2 regions of the Agathobacter sp. LCP21S3_B2 genome follow, and region 2 is predicted to be linked to the other one. Evidence: a T-box and tRNA genes for the amino acid it is inferred to sense, from the RefSeq annotation. Region 2 holds a T-box; the other holds one or more tRNA genes.
What was found. The T-box of region 2 lies ahead of metG (methionine--tRNA ligase). A T-box ahead of a tRNA ligase gene usually reads a tRNA of that ligase, here a tRNA-Met.
Positions count from the first base shown of each region.

Region 1: it encodes a tRNA-Met, which carries the amino acid that the T-box ahead of metG (methionine--tRNA ligase) is inferred to sense. The anticodon was not compared.

Region 1 is NZ_JBQKGQ010000010.1:33,547-43,392, reverse strand. Features, by position in the region: gene pta (phosphate acetyltransferase) at 1-369, opposite strand, end outside; gene ACTQ1L_RS08705 (O-acetylhomoserine aminocarboxypropyltransferase/cysteine synthase family protein) at 614-1,924, opposite strand; gene ACTQ1L_RS08700 (5' nucleotidase, NT5C type) at 2,071-3,138, opposite strand; tRNA gene ACTQ1L_RS08695 (tRNA-Met) at 3,207-3,280, opposite strand; tRNA gene ACTQ1L_RS08690 (tRNA-Val) at 3,307-3,379, opposite strand; tRNA gene ACTQ1L_RS08685 (tRNA-Met) at 3,403-3,476, opposite strand; tRNA gene ACTQ1L_RS08680 (tRNA-Val) at 3,503-3,575, opposite strand; gene ACTQ1L_RS08675 (homocysteine S-methyltransferase family protein) at 3,654-6,104, opposite strand; gene ACTQ1L_RS08670 (Cof-type HAD-IIB family hydrolase) at 6,303-7,133, shown strand; gene ACTQ1L_RS08665 (oligosaccharide flippase family protein) at 7,268-8,575, shown strand; gene efp (elongation factor P) at 8,635-9,192, opposite strand; gene rpiB (ribose 5-phosphate isomerase B) at 9,311-9,754, opposite strand; gene ACTQ1L_RS08650 (YqeG family HAD IIIA-type phosphatase) at 9,794-9,846, opposite strand, start outside.
Region 2 is NZ_JBQKGQ010000011.1:107,393-117,238, forward strand. Features, by position in the region: gene ACTQ1L_RS09715 (flagellar protein FliT) at 1-287, opposite strand, end outside; gene fliS (flagellar export chaperone FliS) at 372-767, opposite strand; gene fliD (flagellar filament capping protein FliD) at 859-2,634, opposite strand; gene ACTQ1L_RS09730 (flagellar cap protein FliD N-terminal domain-containing protein) at 2,835-3,563, opposite strand; gene ACTQ1L_RS09735 (flagellar protein FlaG) at 3,573-4,034, opposite strand; gene ACTQ1L_RS09740 (hypothetical protein) at 4,243-4,449, opposite strand; gene ACTQ1L_RS09745 (NUDIX hydrolase) at 4,711-5,268, opposite strand; gene metG (methionine--tRNA ligase) at 5,468-7,489, opposite strand; T-box leader at 7,649-7,893, opposite strand; gene ACTQ1L_RS09755 (calcium/sodium antiporter) at 7,996-8,964, opposite strand; gene ACTQ1L_RS09760 (manganese efflux pump MntP) at 9,071-9,658, opposite strand.

The DNA.
Region 1 (9,846 bases), on a different contig from region 2:
TCCGAGAAGTGCGTCTGCGATACCCATCTTTACAAGCATTGTTCCAAAGTAGTTAGCTGATGAAAGAATTCCCTTAGCCTGCTCCGGTGTAACACCCTTGCTCTTACGAAGCTCGCAGAATAATTCAACCATCTCATCCATACGGTCAAATTTCATAGGATCTATAATCTCTGCTCCACGGATATTGAAACCGCTCTTCTCAGCGCTTGCATTAATCTTCTCAGGATCTCCGACAAGGATAGGATGTAAGAAGTTGCTTGCAAGTAAACGCGAAGCTGCCTCAAGGATACGTGAATCCTCTCCCTCTGTGAATACGATTTTCTTTGGGTTTTTCTTTAATATTTCGATTAACTGACCAAATCCAAACATGATAATGTCTCCTTTATGTATATTATTTATTATTTAAAACTATATCTGGTTTCACACCACTGACTATAATATACTTATTTTTCACGAATATCAATAATTGTTAAAAGGTTGTCAAGATGTTCGCGAAAAAATCCAATTCAAGATATTTCATGGCACAATAAAAGGAACCGGATTAATATTTTCCGATTCCTTTTATAATGATCACTATTTATTCGTTTAAGGAGTATTTATCATGAAAAACCATTTACTCTGCAAGTGCCTTAAATGCCTCATCAAGATCCTCAATTATATCATCCACATTCTCAGTTCCGATTGAAAGACGGATTGTGTTTGGCTTGATGCCCTGATCTAAGAGCTCTGCTTCATTGCACTCTGAGTGTGTGGTAGAAGCCGGATGTATAGCAAGTGACTTAACATCAGCTACGTTTGCAAGCAGTGAGAAAAGCTCAAGGTTGTCAATAAATTTCTGCGCTTCCTTTGCTCCACCCTTAATCTCGAATGTAAATATAGAGCCGCCTCCGTTAGGGAAGTATTTCTTGTAAAGTTCCTGCTGCTCTTTATCCTCTGAAATAGATGGATGATTAACCTTCTCTACGAGTGGCTGATCCTTTAAGTACTGAACTACCTTGAGTGCATTCTCAACATGACGCTCCACACGAAGCGAAAGTGTCTCAAGTCCCTGAAGGAAGATAAATGAATGAACAGGCGAAATTGTTGCTCCTGTATCACGAAGTAAAATTGCCCTGATATATGTCGCAAATGCTGCCGGTGCGCAATCCTTTGCAAAGCTTACTCCGTGGTATGATACGTTTGGCTCTACAAGCCATGGCCATTTATCATTCTGTGTCCAGTCGAATTTACCGCTGTCAATTATGACTCCACCAATTGTTGTTCCGTGTCCACCGATGAACTTTGTTGCTGAGTGAACCACGATATCAGCACCGTACTCAATCGGACGGACAAGATATGGTGTAGCAAAGGTATTATCTACGATAAGCGGGATTCCTGCCTCATGAGCGATATTTGCAATTTTTTCGATATCTACTACCTCTGAGTTTGGATTTCCGAGTGTCTCGATTTCAATAGCTTTTGTATTCTCTTTGATGGCAGCCTTGATTCCATCATAATCGAATGGATCTACGAATGTAGCCTCAATTCCGTAATCAGGAAGTGTGTGTGCCAAGAGATTGTATGTACCGCCGTAGATATTCTTTGCTGCAACAATATGGTCACCTGCGTGTGCTACTGCCTGGAAAGCATATGTGAGTGCCGCTGCTCCGGAACCAACAGCAAGTGCTGCCACGCCACCCTCGAGTGCTGCAATTCTTCTCTCAAATACATCCTCTGTAGGGTTTGTCAGTCTGCCGTATATATTTCCTGCATCTCTGAGTCCGAATCTGTCTGCCGCATGCTCACTGTTATGGAACACATATGATGAAGTAAGGTAGATTGGAACTGCTCTCGCATCTGTAACCGGATCAGGTGTTTCCTGTCCTACATGTAATTGTAATGTCTCAAATTTCAAATTTCTGTCTGCATAATGTTTCTTGCTCATATTAATATCCTCCTATTAATGATATGTTAATGTTATTTGTTTTTAATTTTAATTTCGGGATGCTGTTCCCTTGAACTAAACATATCATACCATCTTTCTAGGAAAAGTGTTAATACTTATAACTAAGAGCTTGCTATAAACATATTTTATAGCTGCATATTCTTTAAAACATCTGCAAGTTCTCTCGTAGCTGCACCAACGTCCATGTTATTTACTGCATAATCACATATCTGGCGGTTACGTTTCTCGGCATCTATGGACAGAATACGAAGTGTCTTTTCTTCTATCGAGTAATCCTGTTCTATGATATCCCGGATTAAGAGCTCCTTGTCACGTGCCACATACACTATTACAGTAGGAAAATGACGCTTCATTGCAATGGCACCGCACATGTCAAGTGGCATCACGACAAAATGTCCCTTTTCAAGCACTGCCTCTATATCCTCCATTTTGGTGCCATACTGTATTCCTGCATATCTTGTCTTTTCAAAGAAATCCTGCGCATTGAACTCCTCCTCCGTCAGGTACCTGTGCTTATCTCCGGGCTTGGTACAGTATGTTTTCGGATTCTCAAACTGCTCCATGGCGCACAGACTGTCTGATAGCGCTGTCTTTCCCGAGCCTGATGGTCCGACAAGCGCCACAACTGACGGATTCTTTATATTTTTATTTCTATATAGTGACGCATTTATTATCTGCTCCACGAGATATACAAACTCTGTGATATTATTAACAGATAAAAGTCCTGTCATTTTTGAATTCCACGGCTTTCGCATGAGCACAGGATATGTGGCCGGTGTCTCAAGCACATTGTGTATGGCATCATCTAAAATAATATCAAACTGCACGAGATTTTTTGCATTGCCAAGTATGATATTTTCTGTCGGAAAATCAGGAAATGCCTCCATTATCTGACTCGCCCTCACTCCCATGAAGCCCGGTGCCACCGCCGTGATAAAATATACCTCTCCGATATCCATGAGCTTTCTTATCATCCGCTTTGTCTCTTCTGTAGGCTTCTGCCTCTCGTAAAGTGTATTATCCCGGTAAAATTCCTTTATGACAGAGGCTCTGCCGGTATTCTCCCACGAATCTATATCCTCCAGTTCAAGCGGTGGGGTGATATTATATTTTTTGTTTGCCATATCTATGGCTATACTGTTGAATGGGGCTGTCACATCATCCCAGTCAAGTCCTATTTTAGGTCTTATCATGCTTATCCCTTTCTGTTTCGTAACTATTTATAACAAAAAGACCTGCAACAACTGCAAGTCTTAACAAGTAGCGAGGGAGAGACTCGAACTCTCAACCTCCCGGGTATGAACCGGACGCTCTAGCCAGTTGAGCCACCTCGCCATATTTGATTGATACCTTTAAAAGGATGGGACCTACAGGGCTCGAACCTGTGACCCTCTGCTTGTAAGGCAGATGCTCTCCCAGCTGAGCTAAGATCCCGTGTCACTTCTGCTGAAGTAAAGTAGCGAGGGAGAGACTCGAACTCTCAACCTCCCGGGTATGAACCGGACGCTCTAGCCAGTTGAGCCACCTCGCCATATTGATTGATATCCTTTAAAAGGATGGGACCTACAGGGCTCGAACCTGTGACCCTCTGCTTGTAAGGCAGATGCTCTCCCAGCTGAGCTAAGATCCCATGTCGTCAACCGACTTGATTATTATATACAGTCGGCACCTTATTGTCAACAACTTTTTTCATTTTATTTAAAAAATTTTAACTATTCAGAAGTCTCTCCACAAGTTTCACGCACTCTGCTGCATCCTTTGAATATCCGTCAGCTCCTATCTCGTCTGCAAAGCTCTGTGTAATGCAGGCTCCACCGATTACAACCTTACTCTTACAGCCCTTTTCCTTGCAGATTTCCACTACATCCTTCATGCGCATCATGGTTGTAGTCATAAGAGCTGACAGTCCGATAACCGCCGCATTCGTCTCAATCGCCTTGTTGACAATATCCTCACAAGGCACATCCTTTCCCATATCAATCACGTTGTAGCCATAGTTTTTAAGCATAAGCACAACAAGGTTCTTTCCTATATCATGGATATCCCCCTCCACCGTTGCAATGACAAGAGTCGGCATATCCTCCCCTGAGTCTTTCTTCTCAAGCAGTGGCTCGAGATGTTCTATAGCAAGCTTCATGGTATTTGCACTGCCGATAAGCTGTGGCAGGAAATACTTCTTCTGGTTGAAAAGCTCTCCCACCTCATTAATAGCCGGAATCAGGCTGTTATTAATAATCTCGTCAGGCTTTGCCCCATCAGAAAGCATTTTCTTTACTTCATCAATTATACTGCCCTTGTTTCCCTTTAAGACAGCCTGAAATACCGCATCCTTACTGCCCACTGCGCATGTGTCGTTTGAAGCAGACGCATCATTGTCCGACTTTTTCACAACAACAGTCTCATATTGGGCCTTTTCCTCCGCAAGCCTGCTCATGCGCTCGATGTATGCTATATCGCTGTCAGGTCTGTCGAGCAGCATATCCGATGCAAATGCAGCATTCATCAAAAGCTCCTGTGATGGATTGGCAATAGCCATGGTGAGTCCCTTGCATATGGCCATTGTAAGAAACGCTGTGTTCACGTACATACGCTCAGGCAGTCCGAAGGATATATTTGAAAGTCCGCATATTGTAGGAAGCTTTTTCTCATCCTTGCAGTACGCAATGGTCTCATAGCACTCGATTGCGGCCTTTGGATTTGCACCTATTGTCGCAACAAGTCCATCCACCACGATATCCTCATGTGCCATTCCAAGCGAAAGTGCCTTGTCATAAATAGTATTTATAATCTGCTTTTTCTCCTCGACATCCTTTGGCAATCCTGCATCCGAAAGTGGTAAGAGTATAAACATCGCCCCATATTTTGCCGCAAGAGGCAGAAGCTTTTCCATCTTTTCTGTCTCAAGGGAAATAGAATTGATGAGAGCTCTTCCCGGATAAATCTTAAGAGCCTCCTCTATTACCTCCACATAGCTTGAATCAATACAAAGTGGACAGTCCACTGTAGATGAAACCTCATATATAACCGATTTCATCATCTCCTTCTCATCGATACCATTCATGCCCATATTGATATCAAGTATTCTCGCACCATTTGTCTCCTGCTCCATAGCCATCTGGCGCACCAGGTCAAGCTTTCCCTCACGAAGCTGTGCCTGCAGCTTTTTCTTGCCTGTAGGATTGATTCTCTCTCCGACCACAGTAAAGTTGCCATCTAAGTCAATCTCTACATTCTTCCGTTCGGACGCAAGCACTCTTCTATGGTGCTCAAGCGGCTTATGAACAGGCATTGACTTTACGGCCTCTGTGAGAGCACGTATATGCTCCGGCGTGGTGCCACAACAGCCTCCGACAATAGATGCACCTGCCTTCACAAGCCCTTTCATCGCATTCGCAAACATATCCGGAGTCATCTTGTATACAGTTTTACCGTCCTCAAGCTCCGGAAGCCCGGCATTTGGCTTTGCAATAAGAGGAACTGTAGAGTACTCTGCCATTTTTTCAACCAGCGCTATCATCTCAGCTGGTCCCGTCGAACAGTTCACACCGATTGCATCCACTCCAAGTGACTGCAGCACAACAACTGCTGTCTCAGGCGGTGTACCAAAAAGAGTCCTGCCATCCTCGTTATAGGTGAGTGTCACCATAATAGGCAGGTCGCTTACCTCTTTTATAGCAAGCACTGCCGCTCTGCACTCCTGAAGACTCATCATTGTCTCAACCACAAAAACATCTGCGCCCGCCGCATCAAGGATCCTCGCCTGCTCCTTGTACACCTCCAAAAGCTCCTCAAACATCAGATCCCCGAGTGGAAAAAGCTGTCTGCCGGTCATCGTCATGTCTGCTGCTACAAGTGCCCTATCCCCTACAGCCTGCTTTGACAGGCCAACCAGTGTGGTATTTATCTCGTTAATTTTCTCCTGTAAACCATATTCTAAAAGCTTAATCCGGTTTCCTGTAAATGTAGGTGCATAAACAATATTCGTGCCGTTATCGACATAAGCCTTCTGCAAATCAAGAATCACCTGCGGATGCTCCATCACCCATTCCTCCGGACACACCCCTACCGGCATGCCCGCTGCCATCAGGTTTGTACCGGTCGCTCCATCCAGGATAACTATGTTTTCTCTGATATATTTTCTGAATTCTTCTCTTGTCATTTCGTTTCCTTTTCTGTTTCAGCTGTTATTTACTCCACAGTGTAAAGTATTTCAAAGCAAAAGCTATGTGCTCTTCATCCTTGAAATTTGTGATAATTTATATTATCATTGTAACCGATTTTAAAACAAAAAAATCAATAGTCTATTCACATAATATACTAAAACACTATATTTTTCAAACAAAAGAAAGGATTTCTTATGAAACTTATCGCTTTAGATCTTGACGGAACACTTTTCAACAACAAAAGTCAGATATCCAAGGAAAATATAAAAGCTATAAAAGAGGCAACTGCTGCCGGAATAAATGTGGTCATCTCCACCGGCCGTCCATTAGGAGGGCTGCCGTTTGAGGCAATTAAGGACACCGGCATCCGCTACGCTATCACTGCAAACGGAAGTGCAATCTACGAGATTGACACCCAAAAATGTCTTTACGAAAACTGCCTTTCTGATGAGACAGCGTTTTCAATAATTGATTATCTGATGACAAAGCGCGTTCATATGGATGCCTTCATAAACGGCTGTGGCTATTCTCCATACAAGTGTCTCGAGGATGCAAAGGAGCTCAAAATGCCTCCTTCTATTAAGGAATACATCATGACAACCAGAAAACGTGTGAACGATATCACTGAAATGATGCGCGAAAACAATTACCATATGCAGAAAATGACCATCAATTTCCCAAAGGATGCAGATGATAACTACTACTGCCGCGACGAAGTATTTGAACATCTGAAAAAAATCCCTGAAATCACGCTCGTAAGCGGTGGCTACGGTAATCTGGAATTCACAAAAGCAGGCGTTGACAAAGGTGTGGCACTTCACAAGCTGGCTCAAATCCTGAATATAGCAGCTGATGAGACAATGGCTGTCGGTGACACCGAAAACGACATGGCTATCGTAAAAGCCGCACACATCGGCGTGGCCATGGGAAATGCAACCGATGAGCTTAAGGCACAGGCTGATTACGTCACCGACACAAACGAAAATGACGGCGTAGCCAAGGCTATCCGCCACTTTATGGGTTAATCTCACATCATTAAGATAGCGATAACTGTCATATAAGATCATAATAGCTGTTTGACACACAATAAAACAATCATCTGTCATATATATCCCCGGAAGCACATATACTTCTAAGACAACATATGACAGGTGATTTTTTGATTGTAAAAAAATATTTATCCAATCCACTTGTGACCGGAACTATCTTCCTGACACTTGCCGGAACAACCAGTCGGTTTATGGGTTTTTTCTTTCGCATATTTCTTAATAACGTCATGGGCTCAACAGGTCTTGGACTCTATCAGCTTGTGATTCCACTCATGTCCGTATGCATGTCACTCTGCTGCAACGGTTTTCAGACCGCTACATCAAAGCTTGTTGCCGAAAAGCCTCAAAACAGACAGATTATACTCATTTGCGCAATAATTATGTCAGCCACCATTGCTCTTTTACTCACAATTATTATGTATTCCAATGCCCACTACATAAGCATTTGTATTTTAAGTGAGTCACGCTGTACAGAGCTTGTCAAGGCGCTGTCCTTTTCCATTCTGCCCGCTGCTATCCATTCCTGCATAAACGGATACTATTATGGATTGAAAAAAGCAGCCGTTCCAGCTGCCACTCAATTAATTGAGCAGACCGCACGCATTGGCACCTGCTATCTGATATACGCAATACTATCTGACGGGGGCAGCTGCTTTAAGCCTGTATACTCTATATACGGCATCGTGGCAGGCGAAGCGAGCGCAACCGTCTTTTCCGTTATCACAATAAAAAAAGATTTCTCATACTTTAAAATATCCGTCAAAAGCCTGAAAACAACAGCCTATGGCATGGCTGCGCTTTTCATCCCTTTATCGCTTAACTACATATTGGCAAGCTTTTCATCCTCCGTCGAAAATGTGCTTATCCCGAGAACTCTTAAACTCTACGGACTATCACCGGCATTGGCCCTTGACATATTCGGAACCATTTCCGGTCTCACCCTTCCCGTACTTTTATTCCCCGGTGTGCTTTGCAGCTGCGCCTGCGTGATGCTTCTGCCATCCATTTCTGAAGCAAATGCCGCCGGAAAGGATACAAAAATCACTAAAACCATAAACTCCTGTGCCTTATTCGGGCTATGCTTTGGACTTATCTTTACATGCATATTCTATCTGCTGTCGGATTTTATAGGGGTTTTTCTTTTCTCATCGAAGCTTTGTGGATATTTTCTTAGAAGGCTGTGTTTTCTGTGCCCGTTGATGCACATAAGTGGAATGCTCTGCAGCATACTGCATGGTCTGGGCAAAGCAAAGCAGGTGCTCTTCGTCAATCTGCTCACCTGTGCGATAAGAATTCTGATGATTATGCTTCTCGTCCCCCACTATGGGATAGATGCATATCTGTGGGCTATGCTTGTGTCGCATGTGTTTATGACACTTGCTGTCGGAATTCTCACCTGCCACACAGCACACAAATAAAAAAAGCCTGCACATACTCCAAGCATACCGGAATATGTGCAGACTCTTAAAACTACAGATTATACACGTGAAAGGTACTCACCTGTTCTTGTATCAATCTTGATAACATCATCTGTCTCAACAAAAAGTGGTACATAAACTGTAGCACCTGTCTCAACTGTAGCAGGCTTTGTAGCACCTGTTGCTGTATCACCCTTAAAGCCAGGCTCTGTCTCTGTAACAGTAAGCTCAACGAAAAGTGGTGGCTCAACTGCAAATACATTGCCCTTGTGTGAGCAAACCTTACACATCTCGTTCTCTTTTACAAACTTGAGAGAATCGCCAACCTCATCCTTTGGTAAGTCAATCTGGTCATATGTCTCAACATCCATGAAATGATAGAAATCATCATCTGCATAAAGATACTGCATATCCTTACGGTCAATGTGTGCTGTAGGGCATTTCTCTGTTGGACGGAATGTCTTCTCAACAACACCACCACTGATGATATTCTTTAACTTTGTACGTACAAATGCTGCACCTTTTCCTGGTTTAACATGCTGAAATTCGATAATCTGATAGATGTTTCCCTCGAACTCGATAGTAACACCGTTTCTGAAATCTCCTGCTGAAATCATTAGTTACTTCCTCCTTAAATCGTGCGAGCCTAAGCTCTCTCATTCGTCCATTCTACAATAAAAAGCAATACATTTCAAGTATTTATTTTCTATTGCATGAATTTGTATTGGTTTTATATTAGTTTCTAGCCTCGATATCCGATATCATAGCTATTCTCTTTGCGTGTCTGCTGCCCTCAAACTCGGCTGTCAGATAAGCCTTTACGATATCCTTTGCAAGCTCAACACCTACAATCCTCTCACCAAAGGCTATGATATTGGCATTGTTGTGCTGTTTTACAAGGCGTGCTGTGGCTGTGTCTGAACAAACTGCCGCACGGATACCGTTGACCTTATTGGCTGCTATTGAGATACCTACACCGGTACCGCATATCAGTATTCCGCAGTCAAACTCGCCTGACGCCACTGCATTAGCCACCTTCTCACCATACTCCGGGTAATTGCAACTCTCACTTGAATCTGTGCCGAAGTTGGTCACCTCGTGCCCCATGCTCTCAACGTACTCCATTATTGTCTTTTTAAGCTCAACTGCTGCGTGATCGTTTCCGATTGCAATCTTCATAATATATATGCCTCCAAATTTTAAATTATTAGTTAAAAATTATTTATTTACTTTCTTCAAATGCCTCTTGTAGCATGCAATTACAGGCTTTT
Region 2 (9,846 bases):
TTACGGATATGATCCTGCATGATGCGGATTTCTTCTTTGTATGTCTCTTTGTTGCCTTCAAGATCTTCTTTTACTCGCTCAAAGAGCTTTTCGAAGCCACTGTCCAGGTTGTCTAGCTGCTCTATGAGCTTTGATTTCTGCTCTACAACATCATCAAAATCGTCCGGTGTGAGATTTGGGTCTTCGAGCTGGTTTTTCTGTACCGTGTCAAGCTCTATTATTTTGTCAAGTACCTGTTCTTTTTTCTCCAGGCTTTGTATCATTATTGCGATGTATGTCTGTTCCATGGTGTTCTCCTTTCAAAAAGGCTATTGCCCAGCTCCATAACTTTGCAATAGCCTTTTTGTCTTTTATCGTTATTATTTTTTGTTTTACGACATGCCTACCTTGCTTCCGTTGCAAGTGACACGCATGACCTCTTTCCATGCATCTCTCATGGTACGCAGGTGCTCAAGCACTTCATCGAGTATCTTTGTATCTTTCTTGATATTGGCCTCAACCAGTCTCTGCATGAGGTATGTATATACCTTGTCGAAGTCCTTTGCTACCGGATATTTGTGATTCAGTGTGGCCTGAAATTCTTCGATGATTGCCTCTACCTTTTTGATATTATCGTGTGCTTTCTGTATGTCTTTTTTCTCTATAGCCATCTCTGCTATGTTGCAGAACTTGATGGCTGCCTCGTAGAGCATGAGTGTCAGCTCCGCTGGCGATGCTGTCTGAACCTTGCTGTTTGCATATACTGCGTATCCTTTGCTTTGTAACATTTGTTACCTCCCTGATTTCGTACATTTACTGTTTGTTGAAATGTACATTTTCAATATATTTCACACATTCTGACTCATGTATGGTTATTCTTTATGAGAAATAGCTGCTTAGTGAGCTCTGTGTACTGTTGAGCTTGGCGAGCGAGCTCTCCATTGCGGAGAACTTTTTATAGTAATAGTCTTCCTTGTCTGATATCTTTGTCTCCCACTCCTTGATAAGCTTTGTGTAATCACTGTACTCTGTGCTCATCTGCTTGTCGTTGTATATGGTAAACGCTGAGCTCAGTGATGTTGATGACATCTTATCTCCGATTGCCTTGTAGAGGTTGTTGGAGATTTGCTGCATAAATGTCATGACACTGTCAGGGTCATTATTGATTGCCGCCATGAGCTTATCTGTGTTGCCTGAGGTGTTGGTGTCATCCTCATCTCCGTCGATATGGTATGCGTTCTGCTCATTGTCTGCAGCATTGAGATAGCCAAGCGTATGGATTCCGAAACTTGAGAATGAGTATTTCTTGCCGTTTATCTCCACTGCTGATGACATGGCTGACTGCATGGCTGTCATTACGCCACTGAGAGTTGTATCGTTTTTGAGCAATGAATCCTTGATTTTCTGCTCCCACTTCTCAATCTCTTTGTCGGACAAGTTTTCCTTTTCATCATCTGTCAGTGGCTCATAGCTGCCTGCTGATGCTGCGTTGTAGAGCTTGGTCATCTCGTTTATGACGTTGTTGTACTCTGTCAGGAAGTCCTTTATCTTGTCATAAATGCCCTGTGTATCCGTGGCTGTGGTGATGCTGATTTCATCATTGCCGGAGGTCTTTGAGAGTGCTGTAATGTTCAGTCCATTGATGTTGAAGCTGTTGCTGGCTCCGGTGTATTTTACGCCATTTAACTCAATTTCGGCGTCTTTTCCGTCTATCTTGCTGGCATCGGTATTGTACTGTGCACTTGATGACAGGTCATACGCTGCATCCACTTCATCTACCAGCTTTGAAAGGGCTGCTTTGTACTCCTCTGAGTTTGTGTCCTTTATTGCTGCAAGTTCCTTTACGATGCTGTTTTTGTCTACGGTCTCCTGTGCTGTCTGTGCTGCTGTTGTGAGCGCTGACACTCTGCCTGCGTAGCTGTTATCTACTGCATCACTGCCTGATGCATAGGCGCCGGTTCCTGATATAAGTGCCTGCACTCCGGCTTTTCCGCCTTTGTCCGCATACGCACTATGGACAGCCTCTGTGAGCTTGCTTATGGTGTAATCATCATCCTTTTTCAGCACTGTATCCTCTGATGATTCGAAGGCTGTGACTGTTGACAGGTTTGCTGTGTATGTGTTCAGATCAGCCTCTGATATACCATTTGTGAGAGCTGTATAGGCTGTGTTTGCAGCCTCCGCATTCGTAAGCGACGCTTCATTGGATGTGTAATCTGCCTTTGATGTGATTGTTATGCCGTTTTTTGAATCATCCAGTTCACCATCTGCATAATATTTGCCGTCCGCGCGCTTGGTATATACTTTTTCGCCTGCATCCTTAAGCTTTTCATCAGTGTCTCCGACCTTTGTGTATGACACTTCCCTGGCGTCATCGCCCTCGCCGGTTGTGGATGTGTATGATATTTTTTCTGTAACCTCATAATATGCCACGTTTTTGGTCAGCTTTGCTGTATCTCCGCTGTATTTATCTGTTTCATCATCTGCGTTGATATAATTGCCGTCGGAATCTTTCTTGTATTTTTTGCCGTCGGCCGTATATGTCTCTTCTGCTGAGATGTACTTGCCGTCTGCTGATTTGTATACCGCATTGCCCTTTGCGTCTTTTGCAGTTGTCAGACTGTATGTGGTGTAGCTGTCATCACTGTTTTTCATTATGACGGCTGAGTCTCTTCCTGAGCCAAGTTTTGCAAGTGTTTCAAGCTTTGTCTTGTCTGCACTGCTATGTGCTGCATAAAAGTCCTGAACATCCGCATAAGCATTGCCATATGTTATGGCATTGAGCAGGTTGCTGCTCTGCGCATTGTACTTTGCAACATTGTCTGCTGCTGTGACATATGCGTTTCTGGCGTCTTCTATATTCTGCTGTGTGGTTTTTTTGTGCTACCGTTGTTTTTACCGGACAGGCCTGCGTACTCTCCATATGGGTTTGGTCTGGTTCCGTCTGCCGATGCTCCCACTGCGATTCCGAGCTTATAGAGTGCGCTCGCTCCTGCGGCATTTGCTCCTGTGAGAGTGAAGTCATTCTCCACACCTGTGTCCTTTGAGCTTATGTAAAAACGCTTGTAGTTGCTGTCATAGCTGGCATTAAGTCCTGCCTCCTTGAGCTGCTTCTCCACGTCTGACATTGTGGATGTCGCGCTCAGCGTGATAGTCTTTGTTGTGCCGCCTGTATTTACATTTATCTGTGCATCTCCACCTGTATAGCCAAGCTGAGCCAGTGTGGTCTTTGAACTTGAGGCATTTATCTGTGCTCCTGTGAGCGAGCCTGCCTTTGCGGTCTCCTTTATTTTAAGCGACTGCGTGCCATTTGGAGCTGTTGATGATGCTGTAACTGTGGCCTTTGTCATGTCTGAAACCGATGTCTTTTTAAGATTGTAGGCACTTGAAAATCGCAGGTTTGATATATTACTATACAGACTGTACACCTTGGTATTCAGTGACTTCCAGGATTCCTGCTTCCAGCCAAGCTTTGTCTGTGCTTTTTCATATTTTTCTTTCTTGGTTGTATAGCCTGATACAAGTGCTTTGACAATTGAATCCGTATCGAGGCCCGAATTCATTCCCGATAATCTGATTGCCATGATGTCCTCCTATCTCTTCTCATCTACCATGAGTCCTGCCATCTCCCAGACCTTCGCTATCATGTCGAGTGTCTTCTCCGGCGGGAACTCTTTGATGACTTCTTTTGTATTTTTGTCTATTATCTTTATTGTGATGCGGTTGGTCTTGTCATGGATGCCGAACACTGCCTCTGACTGGCCGTCTACGGCTCTTTTGTTGATGTCATCCACGGCCTTTTTAAGCTGCATGTTTTTCTCATTCTGCTTTTGTGCAGCAAGCTGTGCCTGGCTCTGGCTGCCGGCCTCGCCTGATGTGTCCCCGCTTGCTTCCTTTGTGTTCATCGCCTGTGTCTCTTTGGCTACGGTGTCAGATACTATCTGATTGTCTTTGCTGGACACCTCCGCCTTGCTCTGCGACTCTTCCTTTACCTGTGCGGTTGACGTACTTCCCTGATAAACCATGCCCGCACCCTTGATTGCTTCTATTGCCATTTTAAACACCTCCGTGTGATATATGTGTGCAATTGAATCATTACGGTTACATTATGCTGTCTTTCTAGGAATTATATCGGCTGATTCTTTTGAAACTTTATATTGAAAATAAATCTTCTCCGGGGCAAATTAAAAAGGACACAGCCAATATCTAACGTACGCTGTGTCCATGGATTTTGTTCTATTTGGTTTCTAAAGGTCTTTATTTCTAAAGTCCCTGCGTCATCTTGTAATCTATAAGTGTCATGAGTGATTCCGACTCGATGGCGAGCTGCTCACACTCCTCAATCCACTTATCGTAGGCTTCACTCGCCTCATCCTCAGGCTCCTTTGCTTCGAGCGCCTCCATCATGGCATTGACCTCGGCAAATTCTGCTTTGATATCCTCTAAGAGAGAGTCTTTTGTTGATTTCATGGTTTCCTCCCCATTCTTTATTCCGGCCCATCTTCGTGAGTCCGGTAACTAGTGTACTGGCATGTTGCTATTTAGTCAAATGACGCAGAATGAATTTTTCATTCTGCAAGGCGGAAGAATGAGCCGTAGCGGGCTACGGCAATTGATGACAACGCAGCAGATGAAAATTCAGGCAAGTTATTTGGCTAAATATGAACAGGTCGGTACACTAGCATATTCATATAATTTAGAGCTATGTTTATCCTATATTTATTCCATTATTTATTCCATCTTCGAATCGAAGTGTGGTTCAAGCATCTCAAGCTCTGCCACATCTATGCAGTTTGGAATCGTGCCGTCTATTACGTCCTGCTTACACTCTGCGTAGTCAAACCACTTTACAGAGTCGATTTCCTCCTTCTGCACCGTGATATCCGCTTCGTCCACATCGAGCCACAGAAGAAATACCTTGCTTATCTGGTTGTCCAGGAATCTCTCTCCGTGAAACACCTCGTCTGCATGGTGCCTGTGCAGTCCACAGTCGATAAGCTGTTCGGGCTCTATTGTCAGGCCCAGCTCCTCCCTAAGCTCTCTGAGCGCAGACGGTATATAGTCCACACCGGCTGGTATGTGTCCCGCACTTGATATGTCATAACAGCCCGGAAAGGAGTCTTTTTCCATGCACCTTTTCTGTAAAAGTATCTGTATGGAATTTCCACAGCGTCTGACTATCCAGACATGCGCAGTCCTATGAAGTATATTGTTTCTGTGCGCCTGCTTGCGCTCTACGGTCTGTCCTGTTGGATTTCCCTGCTCGTCCACTATATCAAAATATTCCATATGAGACTCCTTTCCCGGCTCAATAAAGTGCATTTTTTGAGATATATGATAGCTTATTTCTGATTGAAGTACCTATCCCGGAAATCAAGAATTTCCGGGATGGTTCGGCGGTCGCCGAACTTCGATTTAGCCAAATATGAAATTATGCAAGCACAATTTCATATTCGCCTTAAATCTTGTACTTCTCGTCGCTTACGTCCTATTCGATAGGTGCTCCTGCCGGCATTGGCTTCTCCGGTGTCAGGAGTGCGAGATTGCCCTCTGCATCCTCTGCGCAGAGTAACATTCCCTCTGATAAAACACCTGCGAGCTTAGCCGGTTTTAAGTTTACGAGAACCATTACCTTCTTGCCTACCATCTCCTCAGGAGAATAGTACTTTCTGATACCTGATACTATCTGCTTTGTCTGGTTTCCAATCTTTACCTGTGAGCAGAGAAGCTTCTTTGACTTCGCAACTGCCTCACATTTTACTATTTCACCAACCTGGAACTGGAGCTTTTCGAAATCATCAAATGTGATTTCTTCCTTTGCTTCCACATCCATCGGCTCAAGGTCTGCACCGTCTGCGGCATTTTCACCTGCGCCACAGCCACATGCTTCCTTACCCTCTACTGCTGCAAGCTTAGCCTGCTCAGCCTCAAACTCTGCCTTTTGTGCTGCCTGAATTTTCTCTACCTCAGGCATCACATCCTCTGCCTTTAATCTGCCGAAGAGGATCTCAGGTTTGTCTGTAACCTTTGTGCCGCTCTCATAGAGACCGAATTGGTCAAGGTCATCGAAATCACGGAGTGTTGTGTTAAGCTGTGCTACAATCTTTTCTGCTGTCTCCGGCAGGAATGAATGCAGAAGGCTTGCTCCGATTGTGATTGACTCTGTAAGGTTGTAAAGCACCTCAGCAAGACGATCCTGCTGTGCCTCGTCCTTTGCAAGCACCCAAGGTGTTGTCTCGTCGATGTATTTGTTGCAGCGGCGGAAAAGTGCAAATACCTCTGTGATGGCATCTGCCACACGAAGTCCTTCCATTTTCTTTGCCACTTTATCTCTTGTGCCGGTAACAACAGCCTTAAGATCTGCGTCAATGGCAGTCTGATCTGCATCGCCTGTTGCGCCTGTGCTCTTTACAATGCCGTCAAAGTATTTATTGCTCATGGAAACTGTTCTGTTTACGAGGTTTCCGAGTATGTTCGCAAGGTCTGAGTTGAATCTCTCGATTACAAGATCCCATGTGATGATTCCGTCGTTCTCGAATGGCATCTCATGAAGCACAAAGTAACGTGTGGCATCCACGCCAAAAAGTCTGACCATATCGTCTGCGTAGATAACGTTTCCTTTTGACTTACTCATCTTGTCACCGCCCTGAAGCAGCCATGGATGTCCGAATACCTGCTTTGGAAGCGGAAGGTCAAGCGCCATAAGGAAAATAGGCCAGTAAATAGTGTGGAAACGCACGATATCTTTTCCGATAAGGTGCAGATCTGCAGGCCAGTTTTTCTTGAAAAGCTCTGATGATCCGTCAGGATCGTAGCCGATTTTTGTGATATAGTTTGTGAGGGCATCAAGCCATACATACACTACATGCTCTGGATCGAAATCTACCGGAATTCCCCAGCTGAATGATGTTCTCGATACGCAAAGATCCTGAAGTCCCGGAAGCAGGAAGTTGTTCATCATCTCGTTTTTCCTTGAAACCGGCTGGATGAAATCAGGGTGTGTGTTGATGTAGTCGATGAGTCTGTCTGCATATTTGCTCATCTTGAAGAAGTATGCCTCCTCCTTCGCAGGCTGTACCTCACGTCCGCAGTCCGGGCATTTTCCGTCCACGAGCTGTGACTCTGTCCAGAATGACTCACATGGTGTACAGTAAAGTCCCTCGTATGAGCCCTTGTAGATGTCGCCCTGATCGTAAAGCTTCTTGAAGATTTTCTTTACACATTTCTCATGGTCCTCATCTGTTGTGCGGACAAAATTGTCATATGATGAATTTACCAGATCCCAGATTTTCTTTACCTCACCTGAAATCTGATCTACATACTCCTTCGGTGAAATTCCGGCTGCCTCAGCCTTTTCCTGGATTTTCTGTCCGTGCTCATCTGTTCCTGTCTGGAAATATACGTCGTATCCCTCTGCTCTCTTGTATCTGGCGATTGCGTCTGCAAGGATGATCTCATATGTGTTTCCGATATGTGGCTTGCCTGATGTGTACGCAATGGCTGTTGTCATGTAATATTTACCTTTGTTTGCCAATTTAGTTTCCTCCTGTTTTTCTCAAAATGCGTATAAATACATAACTTATGCCGTCTGATTTCGCATAAAGCACATTCTTTATGCTCATCATACTTCTTTTATACGCTAAAAAACGCCTCCTCAGGAGAAAACTCCCAAGAAGACGATTATATCGTGGTACCACTTCTCTTCACGCAGCTATCAAAATCATCCGGCATCTTTTGCCGGCTCTGCTGCGCCTCTTTCCGCTATAACAGGCGGTTCCTGTCAGTATCTAGCCAATGGTTCGATACTGCTGCTCCAAAGCCATGTTCCTCCTACTTTAGGTCATCCCCTCTCAGCCTGTGTGGGATTTCTCTGTAAATCTGCCATAAAAGTACTCTCTTTTTCGTCGCTTTTATCTCATACATTTCTAGAGTAGCATGTGGCTTTTAAATTGTCAACTGTTGTAATTCAACAAGAATAAGTTTATCTGTTTTTATCTATTTTAATCTTGTTTTACCCTATCGTATAATAATATACGCTGTATATGCCGCATACATTAGCAGCATGATGATGCCCTCGCCTCTTTTTATCTCACGCTTTGTCCATGCCATAATCCACACGATGAGTGAAAATACCACAAGCACTATAATATCTATGATATTTTCCTGTATGAATGCTATCGGGCTGATGGCTGATGCAATTCCGAGCACCATGAGTATGTTGAAAATGCATGAGCCGACTGCATTTCCGAGTGCCATATCGACCTCGTTTTTTCTGGCTGCGACTATTGATGTCACAAGCTCCGGAAGTGATGTTCCGATAGATACGATGGTTAGTCCGACGAGTGTCTGGCTCATTCCAAGGTCAATCGCTATGCGGCTTGCACTGTCTACTACGACATCTCCACCTACTGCGATGCCGACAGCTCCGATTAGAATGAAAATCACTGCTTTTGGCATTGAGATGAGAGGTATCTCATCGACCTCCTCATCTGATGACTGCCTGTTCTGCTTTAATGTGTGTCTGATAAGGTAGAAAATATATCCTGCAAAGCAGCCGAGCAGTATTATTCCGTCCGCTCTGCCGAGTATCATGCCGATTGTTCCCATGACAAGAAGTAAAATGGCACATATCATCGAGAATGGGAAGTCCCTTTTTAAGGATGCTCCGTCCACCACGACCGGTGTCATCAAAGCGCACACACCGATTACTACCATGAGGTTAAATATGTTTGAGCCTGTCACGTTGCTGACTGCAAGCGTATTGTTGTGTGCTATTGATGCTGCCACACTGACCGCTGTTTCAGGAAGTGAGGTTCCCATCGCAACAATTGTCAGTCCAATGATAAGCGACGGCACCTTGAAGCGCTTTGCCACGTTTGAGCTGCCCTCCACGAACAGGTCTGCGCCCTTTACCAAAAACACAAAGCCCACTATGAGGCAGAGCAGCACCACTATAAACGGTGCATTATTGATGAAATTTTCCATGTTGATTCCTCCATTTTTTATTTTTGTATTCTATATTATTTCATTTCTTATAGTATCTGAAATGTAATATCCCAGCCACAGTTTCTGTCATATCATAACACGCTCATTAAAAGCTTATAATTCCCAGGTGCTCAAGCAATATCTTCACGCCTATGAGTATGAGAATGATTCCTCCGGCTATCTCTGATTTCTTTTTATATTTATTGCCGAAAAAGTTTCCGACTATGACTCCGATGATTGAGAGCACGAAGGTTGTAAATCCGATGATTGCAATAGCCCAGTAGATGTTTAAGCTGTCATAGGTAAATGCAAACATAATTCCGACTGCAAGCGCATCGATGCTTGTCGCAATTGCAAGCAGAAGCATCTCTCCCTGATTGAGCGCCAGGTCTTTTTCCACGACCGCGTCATCATCCTTTTCCTTCACTGCCTCATAAACCATCTTGCCACCGATAAAGCCCAGCAGAATGAATGCTATCCAGTGGTCAATGCTTGTGATGTACTTCTCAAACCGGATGCCAAGCATATAGCCGATAAACGGCATGAGCGCCTGAAAGCCTCCGAAATACAGACCGATTGTCAGCGCCTGCTTTCTGTTTACCTTTGTCATTCCAAGTCCCTTGCAGATGGATACTGCGAAGGCGTCCATTGACAAACCTACTCCTATGAGCAGGATTTCGATAAATAATACCATATTTTTCTCCCTTTTGCCTAGTGTGCGGCGATTAATTTCTCCCGGATAAGCATATGAATGCGTTACTGTTCACACCTAACAGTGTGATCAGCTATGAAAAAATGAGACCCTCGCATGCAGACACGAAACTTTATAAAGCTATAATTTATGGCTTATATAGCTTTATTGTGTGCTGCATACTTGAGTCT